DNA from 2 places in the Marinomonas sp. THO17 genome. Region 2 is predicted to be linked to the other one. Evidence: riboswitches for the same ligand, from Rfam matches in the RefSeq annotation. Region 2 holds a riboswitch; the other holds the start of a gene.
The links. A riboswitch is a leader RNA that binds a small molecule or an ion and turns the genes downstream of it on or off. The one in region 2 is predicted to bind thiamine pyrophosphate.

Region 1: it holds a riboswitch for thiamine pyrophosphate, as region 2 does, so the genes downstream of both, thiC (phosphomethylpyrimidine synthase ThiC) here and thiB (thiamine ABC transporter substrate binding subunit) in region 2, are expected to answer to the same signal.

Annotation. Positions count from the first base shown of each region.
Region 1 is NZ_AP031575.1:217,765-223,102, forward strand. It holds gene ABXS85_RS00985 (SIS domain-containing protein) at 1-473, opposite strand, end outside; gene ABXS85_RS00990 (YraN family protein) at 479-865, opposite strand; gene ABXS85_RS00995 (penicillin-binding protein activator) at 813-2,585, opposite strand; gene rsmI (16S rRNA (cytidine(1402)-2'-O)-methyltransferase) at 2,698-3,564, shown strand; TPP riboswitch at 3,633-3,737, shown strand; gene thiC (phosphomethylpyrimidine synthase ThiC) at 3,916-5,338, shown strand, end outside.
Region 2 is NZ_AP031575.1:1,628,727-1,634,064, reverse strand. It holds gene msbA (lipid A export permease/ATP-binding protein MsbA) at 1-307, shown strand, start outside; gene ABXS85_RS07720 (3-deoxy-D-manno-octulosonic acid transferase) at 307-1,533, shown strand; TPP riboswitch at 1,556-1,672, shown strand; gene thiB (thiamine ABC transporter substrate binding subunit) at 1,728-2,738, shown strand; gene thiP (thiamine/thiamine pyrophosphate ABC transporter permease) at 2,762-4,336, shown strand; gene ABXS85_RS07705 (ATP-binding cassette domain-containing protein) at 4,329-5,042, shown strand; gene ABXS85_RS07700 (DMT family transporter) at 5,087-5,338, shown strand, end outside.

The DNA.
Region 1 (5,338 bases), 1.4 Mb from region 2:
TGAGAGGTTAAAGATGAAATATTTTTGGCTTCTGGACTGGTTAAAGCGACCACGCTCATTTTGCGTTCGTGTGCGGCTTGGATAGCTTGAATGATAGGGGAAGTGTTGCCGCGATTGGCAATGGCAAACAAAATGTCCCCAGGGTTACCAATGGCGGTAATTTGTTTGGAGAAAACATCATGATAGCTGTCGTTATGGGTGATGGCTAATAACGAGGAACCTTCGCCACTTAAATTGATTGAAGGTAATCCTGGTCTTTCCCTGTCCATTTTATCCAACATAAGTGTACTGAAATATTGCGCAAGATGTGAGCCGGTACTATTGCCAATACAAATAACTTTGCCGCCGGAACCAATGCTGGTGAAAATGACTTTAGCGGCATGTTCTATATAAGGTGGTAAGCTTTCTAACGCTTGTTGTTGAGCTTCAAAGCTCTGTGCAAATTGGGTGTATATTGCTTCTTGAAAATCCATAATAATTAAAATGCTGCTTTAAGCCAGGTTAAATGTTGTTCGTCTATTTCTATATCAAATAGTACAGTATCGAAACGACTAGACTGGTCTAGTTTGTTGTTTTTTTGTAGCCACAATGCTGCGCTATTTCTTACTTTATTAAGCTTACTTTGAGCCAAGCTTTCAGCGGCTGATCCGTGCGTCAGATCTGCGCGAAATCTCACTTCGACAAAAACATAGGTTTGTTGATCGCGGAAGATTAAATCTATTTCACCTGTTCGACAAAAAAAATTTCGCGCTACGAAAATGAGTCCTTGTCGACAAAGGAAAGCTTCGGCAAATTGCTCTGCTTTTTGTCCACTAGTCTTGGTTAGTTTCTTCCTCTTTCTCAAAAAATTGCTTACTGCGCGCATAGACCAAATTCCCTCTTCGGTACGTCATAATTTCAGGACGTTTGTGAAACACGCCATTATCATCCATGGTAATGATGCCAGTATTGGCAGAAATACGTGTACTCTTGAGCAAGGCAAACAATTGATATTTGTTAGCCAACAAATAGGAATCTGCTCCGAGTGCTTGCAGGCGGCGCAAAATATTTGAGCCTGGACTTGGAGGTAAAGCACTAGCGTTTTTGTTGCTGCCAGAAAGTGCTGGTAGTTCAGTAAATAAAATACGCTCAATGTCTTCGGCTTTAGTGTTTCTATCAGGAGGGCTGTCATTCAAGTTACTGGTTGAGAGCATGGGTACAGAAGCAGCGAAATAGAAGTCTAATAGGGGGCGAATCTGTTTAGCATCGTTTAGCTTGCCAACATAAAACACATAATCTAAATCTTGACGTGGACGAGCGATGGCATCGACCTGATGACCAGTCCATTTCTCAATGAGGTTTTTTCGCGCATAACTTTCATTAATGAGAAGCAGTTTTTGTACCGCATTTTGACGACCTTGAGGCGTGTTGGCGTATGATTGCGCTGATGTAACAGTGACGTGTTCTTGTTCGGCTGCGGTAAGAAATTCATCATTTTGCTTCAGCGCCCAGGTATCTTGTGTACTGAGTACAGCAGCCTTAGTGGCCCCTTCTTGTTTAGCAAAATTGATCAACTCATGTATTTCGTCTTCTGCACTTAATGAGAAATGAAATAAATTTTTGGCAGCCTGATTAACATCCAATTGATTCAAAGTGATGACAGGATAGGGTAACTCTGTACGACTTATTTTTGCCACATTATTTTTTTCTAACGGACCAATTATGATATCAGGTGCCATGTTATTCGCGGCTGTTAATGCATCTATAATGTCAGGGTATTGGTCAGTATTGACTATATTCACCTGAGGGCGTTTTTCTTTTTGATTGTAATAAGTGGCAAAAAAGCCATCGACAACGGCTTGGGAAGCACGTTTCAGTTTGCCTGACATTGGTAGCATTAGAACCACTTTTTGTGGTGCCATGTCTTCGATTGACGCCATCAATTTAAAATCTTGCGGTGGCGTGATTGCCGCAGGGTGACTGGTGTTTCTTTGTTGCCAATTTTGAAAGGTGGCAAGTTGTTGCTCAATCGACAAAGATTGATCTCGCAAGATATTACTGATGGTGAGCCAACCATTCAAAATAGGCTGTTGAGCCTGATATAGGCTCTCTATTTCATTTTCTGTTAAGTTTTGAATAGCCAGCCAAAGTTTGTCTTGATTGGCCTGTATTTCATCCAATGGCAAGCTGTAACTCAACGCCATTCTTAACTTAACTGCTTCTGGCCAATTACCAAAATGCTCAAGAATACTAGCGCGTGTCTCTGTGATTTGGTTTTGCTTGTCAGGGTGCCGTGCTGCTGTCAGCTGATCCGCTTTGTTGAGCAATAGAAAAGCATCTAGGGCATTATCAAGTTGTGCATTGATTTTAGCGGCCAGCAGATACGCATCGAATTGTAACGAAGAGGTTTTGTTAAGTACGGACTTTTCGAGAATCGAAATGGCTTGAACATAGGCGCCATCTTGATAATTTTGTAAAGCCTGTTCATAAGCCGCACTAATGACTTTGCTGTTATTGGGCTTATAAGGTTGATAAATGCTCGGGGGTGGCGTGTTGTCAGAGGCTTTTTTATCACCTTTCACCAAAGCAGAAGTCTGCTGAGGCATATTTAAGTTTGCTGAGTTACATGCACTGAGCAGAAATGCACATAAGGTTAATGATATGATGCGATAATTGGTTAGGCTCATAATCTTACAAATGACAAATGAAAGAGGAAACATGGTATCACATACTAATGATGATGTGAGAGGGTCGCTGTACATTGTTGCGACACCAATTGGCAATTTGGACGACTTTACCAAGCGAGCCGAGCAAACTTTACGAGATGTTGACTATATCGCCGCAGAAGATACCCGTCACAGCCGCCGTTTATTGAATCATTTTGGTATTGAAGGCAAGTTATTTTCACTGCACGATCATAATGAGAAAGACAAAGCAGAATACGTTGCAAGCCTATTAAATGAAGGCAAGAATGTCGCGCTGGTATCTGACGCTGGCACCCCATTAATTTCTGATCCTGGTTATCATTTGGTATCCATTCTGCGTGATCTAGATCACAAAGTAGTACCAGTGCCAGGTGCGAGTGCTTTGATTGCCGCTCTCTCTGCTTCAGGTTTACCCACAGATCAATTCTTTTTTGCAGGTTTTGTGCCGGCTAAATCAAAAGCTCGCACTGATGTGTTTGAGTCATGGCGACAACAAGTTGGCACTATAGTGTTTTATGAATCGACGCACCGTATTGAAGACTCTATGAAGGATTTGCAAACTGTATACGGTGATCAAGTTAGTGTGGTGTTGGCGAGAGAAATCACCAAAACCTTTGAAACCTTTTTATCTGGAACGCCCAACCAGATTCTCGACCGTTTCACTCAAGATGCGAATCAGTTGAAAGGTGAGTTTGTGGTAATGCTTAACATAGTCAAACCGGATCATGCGGATGAAGAAGAGGACGCCAAACGTATTCTTACAATCCTTCTAGAAGAGAACGTCTCGGTAAAACAAGCAGCTGCCATCGCTGCTAAGTTGACAGGTGGTAAGAAAAACCCCTTGTATAAGCTTGCCTTGAAGATGCAAGAAGGTGAATAACTGACTCTATCATATCAAACATTTCCTTTCAGAAGAGTTTACAGAGACATTTGAATCCGTATACTCAATGCTACTTGTCGGAGTGCCATTTGGCTGAGATCGCACAATTGAGTGCGGGATCCGCAGAACCTGATCGGGTTAACACCCGCGTAGGAAACAAGAAAGTCACACTATTTCTTTTCTGCATCGAATGAACTCCTGTTTTGCAAAGGTAAATTTGATGCTGTCAGTCGCATGAAATTTAATTTTCGATTCAGGATTTCTTTTTTTTGTCATAAGTTTGTCGCAGAACTTTGGCTAAACCAGCACCCCAGACAAGCAATTCTCCATCTATTTATAAGGGAAATGCTCATGTCGAACCAAAACAAAAAACCAAATAAGTCTTCTCGCGAAGCGTCTCGTCTTGCTGCTAAGGCTTTTATTGAGTCCTTACAAGCCAAGCCTTTTCCAGCGTCAGAGCGCATTTACCTCATGGGTACAGATGCTTCCATTCGTGTGCCGATGCGTAAAATTAATCTTACCGATACGCCGATTGGCTCGGATCCTGATAACTTGACCTTTGAACCGAACGAGGCGGTTTATGTTTATGATTGTTCAGGCCCTTATGGTGATCCACAAGAAAAAATTGATGTGTACCAGGGCATTAAAGCGATTCGCAATGAATGGATAGAGGCTCGCCAAGATACGCAATTTTTAACGCAAGTGAGCTCTACTTTTACCCAGTCTCGGTTAGATGACGAGCGTCTTGATGAACTGAGATTCCAGCATTTGCCTAAAGTAAGGCGTGCTCGTCAAGGTAAGTGTGTTACTCAGATGCATTATGCCAAGCAAGGCATTATTACCCCAGAAATGGAGTACATTGCCATTCGCGAAAATCAAAATCTTGAAGCCATCAAGAGTGAACTCTTGTTGAAACAGCATCCTGGCCAGAGTTTTGGAGCGAATTTACAAGACAAAATCACCCCGGAGTTTGTTCGAGATGAAGTCGCTAAAGGCCGGGCCATTATCCCTAACAATATTAATCATCCTGAATCTGAGCCTATGATCATAGGGCGTAACTTCTTGGTCAAAGTAAACGCCAACATAGGCAATTCGGCTGTGACTTCTTCCATTGAAGAAGAGGTGGAAAAACTGGTTTGGTCGACTCGTTGGGGAGCCGACACTGTGATGGATTTATCGACAGGGAAAAACATTCACGAAACCCGCGAATGGATTTTACGTAATTCTCCTGTGCCTATTGGTACAGTGCCGATTTATCAGGCGCTAGAAAAAGTAAATGGCATTGCTGAAGACTTGAATTGGGAAGTGTTTCGCGACACCTTGATTGAACAGGCAGAGCAGGGGGTAGACTACTTTACCATTCATGCAGGTGTGTTATTAAGATACGTTCCTATGACGGCAAAACGTCTTACTGGCATTGTTTCTCGTGGTGGCTCTATTATGGCGAAATGGTGTCTTGCGCACCACCAAGAGAGCTTCTTGTATCAGCGTTTTCGTGACATCTGTGAAATTTGTGCGGCCTATGATGTGGCCTTATCCCTTGGTGATGGGTTACGCCCTGGCTCCATCATGGACGCCAACGATGAAGCGCAAATGTCTGAGTTGAGAACCTTGGGTGAGCTGACCAAAATCGCCTGGGAATATGATGTACAAGTCATGATCGAAGGCCCTGGCCATGTGCCAATGCAGCTCATTAAGGAGAACATGACGGAACAGCTAGAGCATTGTCATGAAGCACCGTTTTATACCCTTGGCCCGTTAACACAGGACATCG
Region 2 (5,338 bases):
TCAGCGTCAACGTATCGCCATCGCTAGAGCCATTCTTAAAAATGCACCTATTCTCATATTAGATGAAGCGACATCAGCACTGGATACTGAATCAGAACGTGCTATTCAATCTGCCTTAGACGGCTTGATGGAAAATCGTACTACCATTGCAATAGCCCATCGTCTATCCACCATTGAAAATGCCGATATTATTGCGGTGGTGGATCATGGCGAGATTATTGAGCAAGGTTCGCATCAGGAATTGCTTGCGCAGCAAGGGGCCTATGCGCAATTGCATAATCAGCAATTTAGTGAGGCGGCTGAATAATGTGGTTGTACTCTTTTGTTATTAACCTACTAACGCCGCTAATATGGTTAAAAATTCGTCGTTTCAAACGTACCTATGCGAATTATCGTGCAAAGGAGGCTTGTGGGCACTGGGGGAAAGTAGAGGCCGATCTTTGGCTGCATTGTGCTTCTGTGGGAGAAGTCTTGGCGGCCAGACCCTTGGTGGCACAGTGGCGCGAAAAATACCCTGATCATCGTTTATTGGTGACGACCATGACACCCACTGGGGCAGAGCAGGTTGTAAAAGTCTTTCCCTTTGCTCAGCATAAATATTTACCAATGGATTGGCATTGGGCAGTGCAGAAAGCACTGAGTCGAATAGAGTGCCCAAGATTATTGATTGTTGAAATGGAGCTTTGGCCAAACCTTTTAATGCTGGCGAAACAAAAAGGGCTTCATGTCAGTATTGTTAATGCGCGAATGAGCGAGCGTTCTTATCTTCGGTATCAAAGGTTTCCTCGTTTTTCATCTCGATTGTTTGCTTTGCCAGATCAATTTTTGGCGCATGCGCAGGCCGATGCGGATCGTATTAAGCGTTTAGGGGCAAGCAAAGTGTATGCGACGGGCAGCATAAAATTCGATTTGGCTGTTTCTGAAGAGGTATTGGATCAGAACTGGCGAGAACAAATTGATCGACCTTTTGTTTGGCTTGCTGCTAGTACTCACCAAGGTGAAGAAGCGCAGATATTAAAAGCGCATCAAGTTCTGTTGAGGTCTCAACCACAAGCACTATTGGTTTTAGTTCCTCGTCATCCTGAACGTTTCGAAGAAGTCAGCGAGTTGGCAAAAGAGTCTTTCTCAAAAGTGGCACTACGCAGTAAAACACCCGTAAATAAATGGAAGGATTTCGAAGTGGTGATAGGTGATAGCATGGGAGAACTTATGCATTACTATCAAGCGTCAGATTTGGCCTTTGTTGGTGGAAGCTTGATAAAACGTGGTGGTCACAATCCGATTGAGCCAGCCTTGCTTTCCAAAGCCATTTTAGTTGGTCCTTATACCTTTAATTTTCAAGACATTACAGATCAGTTGATCTTGGCGAAAGGGGCATTGCGTTGTCAGAATGAGGAGCAGCTGAGCAATTTACTGATTTCTCTATCAAAACAATCGTCCCAACGAATTCGTCTTGGCCAAGCCGCATTAAGGTTCGCGCAAAGCAGTCAAGGTGCAGTAACACGAGTACTTAATGAAATAGACTTTCATTAAGTGACTCTTTACAATGTCCGCTCTATATCTCATGGGGTGCTTGATTTAATTTTCATTTCAAGCTGAGAAGTGATTGTTCGCTAACCCATTGAACCTGATCCAGATTATGCTGGCGTAGGAATTGAGGTAGTAAGTAATGTTCTGTTTGCTTATATTCCTTTGATACGCCGCTCACTTACTTTAGGAGCGACACCTTGAAAAAACTCTCTCTTCGTCAATGTTCAAGTATTGCTTTGGCAAGCCTATCTTTTGCTTTTTCTGCTGCTGTCTTCAGTCAGACTTTAAATGTATACACCTATGATTCTTTCGCATCCGATTGGGGCCCGGGGCCAAAAATAAAAGAAAATTTTGAGAAGGAGTGTGATTGTGAGTTGAATTTTGTTGCCTTGGATTCTTCTGGTGGCATTTTGTCTCGCGTGCAATTAGAAGGGAAGTCGTCTCAAGCGGATGTTTTGTTAGGTTTGGATCTGAATTTGATGACAGCCGCAGCAGAGACTGGTTTGTTAGCAAAACATGGTGTGGATACTACTTCTGTGCAGCTGGATAAGGCTTGGACAGATGAAGTTTTCGTGCCATTTGACCATGGGCACTTTGCTTTTATCTACAACTCTGAAACACTCTCCAATCCGCCAACAAGTTTGTCAGAGATTGTTGAAAACCAAGATTTACGTGTCATTTACCAAGATCCTCGCACCAGTACACCAGGTTTAGGCTTAATGCTCTGGATGAAGTCTGTATATGGTGAGGATGCCGCTACAGCTTGGAAAACCCTAGCTTCTCACACTGTTACCGTGACCAAAGGTTGGTCGGATGCATATGGCCTCTTCCTTAAAGGGGAAGCGGACGTGGTGCTGAGCTACTCCACTTCGCCTGCTTACCACATAGTGGCAGAAGGTGAGAGCAAATATAAAGCGATTGAAGCGAAAGAGGGGCGCTATCCACAAGTGGAGGTAGCGGCAATGCTAAAGTCTGCACCAAATAAAACCCTTGCTCAGCAATTTATGAATTTCATTTTGACACCAGGCTTTCAGTCGACCATAGCAACGGGTAACTGGATGCTTCCTGTTATTAAGCTTGATCAGCCTTTGCCTGCTGCTTTTGATACCGCTTTAAAGCCGGCTAACAATCTGGTGCTACCCGCAGAACAGGTTGCGCTAAACCGCAAAGCATGGATCAATGAGTGGTTGAATGCAACGACCGAGTAAGTAGGACTTTTTTGAAACGAAATATGCCAATCCTAAGCCTACTGCCAGCTCTGCTGGGAGTAGGCTTGTTTGTTTTTTTAGGGGGCATTGGTCTTTTTTATTTGTTGAAGTTCACTGATGTAGGAGAGTGGAAGAGCTTTCTGTCTCAGCCTTATTTATGGCGTTTAATTCGTTTTTCTTTATGGCAGGCTTTACTGAGTAGCTTGATTAGTCTTGCCATCGCAGTTCCAGTTACATCTTGTTTGTTTCATCGTCAGTTTTTTGGGCGGAATCTTTTACTGCAGATTTTCTCTGTATCTATTGTTGTACCAAGTATTGTCGCTATTTTGGGTATCGTGGTGGTGTATGGGCGTAGTGGTTGGGTGAGTAACCTATTGTCGATAGACTTTCCCCTGTACGGTTTGAGCGGGATTTTATTGGCTCATGTTTTTTTCAATTTGCCCCTAGCGGTGCGTTTATTGTTACAGGCGTATGCTTTAATTCCTGCAGGGCAATGGCGACAGGCATATCAGCTGGGTTTTTCTCGTTGGGCAGCCTTTCGCTTTATTGAGTGGAGTTATTTACGCAAGGCCATGCCGGGTGTCTTTGTGTTGATCTTCATGCTCTGTTTCTCTAGCTTTGCTGTTGTGTTGAGTCTTGGTGGCGGGCCAAAATCCTCTACCTTAGAGGTCGCTATTTATCAGGCGTTACGCTTTGATTTTGACTTAAGCAAAGCCAGCTTTTTATCTTTGATACAGGTGGGGATTTGCAGTGCTATGGCATTCTTGGTCTATAAGTTTGCGCCTATACACAGACAAGACGCTAGCTTGCTAGGTGAAACTTTGTACCCCATAAGACAGTCTTGGCTGTCCACTGGCTCTGATGGCTTGGCTTTACTGAGTGTGCTTTTCTTGGTGGTGCCGCCGTTTGTTGCCATATTTGACCCTCTCTTCACTATGACTTTTTGGCAGACTATTCAGTCTCCAGGGCTATGGTCTGCAATGTGGGTGTCGTTAAAAATAGCCTTCCCTGCGGCGTTTTTCAGTGTATTGATGGGTGTGTGTTTTGCTGTTGTAGCAAGGTACTGTATGGGGCGAGCTGTTTTGGATGTGTATTCTATTCGACTGGAGCAACTAGGGAATTTTATTTTGATGGTGCCAGGCTTGGTTATCGCGACAGGCTTGTTTCTCTGGATGCGTGAAATGGGGATGAGTTTTTCATCCAGTTATTGGATTGTGGTTTGGGTAAATGCTGTGATGGCCATGCCGTTTGTGCTGCGTTCTATTATGCCAAGCTTTTATCAGCAGGAGCGACGTTATCGTAACTTATACAGCAGTTTAGGAGTGGCAAGATGGCAGCGCTGGAAACTGGAATGGCCAGTGCAAAAATTTTGTATAGCCCAAGGTTTTGCCTTTGCGTTGGTGTTATCTCTTGGGGATATGGGGGTGATTGCCTTGTTTGGTAGTCAAGGGATGGTGTCATTGCCTTTGTATTTGTTCCAATTAATTGGCAATTATCGGCTTGAGGAAGGCGCTTGTGTGGCGGTGGTGTTAATTTTACTCTGTTTGTTGTTATTCGTCTTAAGTGGTCGAATCATTGGAGGTCGTCAGCATGCTTGATCTTAATCTCGAGTATCATTGGGAAGATTTTCACGCCCATTATCAAGCACAAATAGAGACTGGTATGACTACTTTACTTGGTGGGAGTGGAGAAGGTAAAAGTACCTTATTGCATTTAATTGGTGGTTTTTTACAAGGTAAAGGTCAGCTGTTATTCAATCAAATGTCTCTATCAAATTTGCCTGCTTATGATCGACCGATTTCAACCTTATTTCAAAGTGATAATTTGTTTCCTCAGCTAACGGTTTGGCAAAATGTTGCTATTGGCCTTGTTTCCAGCTTGCGATTGACCCCGGAACAGCAAGAGAAAGTATATTGGGCTTTAGAGCAAACTCAATTGATAGAAAAAGCCAAGTCATATCCGCAAGCGCTTTCTGGTGGTCAGGCGCAACGAGTTGCCATTGCCAGAGTCATGGTGCGAAACAAGCCTATTTTACTATTAGATGAACCTTTTAGTGCGCTGGATCCAGTATTACGTGAGGAAATGCTGTTTCTGGTGAAAGAAGTAACAGAGAGTTTGACTTTGACGACCTTGTTGGTTTCCCATTTGCCCAGTGAGGCAAGCTTAGTGGGAGGAAAAGTCATGATAATTGAATCAGGTAAAGTGGCGGCGCATGACACAATGGAAGTGTTGCAGGGGAGACAAGATCATGTCGCTTTTGAGCGTTACCTTGGGCGTGCAAATACCTCGACAAAAGACGAATAATTCAGTACATATGGCGACCATCTATTATTTGCATGAGGCTTCCGATGTTGGACGATAGGGAACTGATTAAAAAGGGTATTTTAGCGACCATTGCGTATGCTTTTATTATGTCGGTCACTGCAGTAGCAGCTAAGCAGGCGCAAACCTACATCGCAGTTTCAAGTTTAGTCTTTTGGCAAAGTTTGTTTTGCGTTTTGGTTTTACTGCCTCAAATGCGTGGTAAATGGCAAAAGCGACCTTGGACGGTATGGCGTATTCATTTATTGCGTAGTTTCGGCGGTTTCATTGGCTTTCTA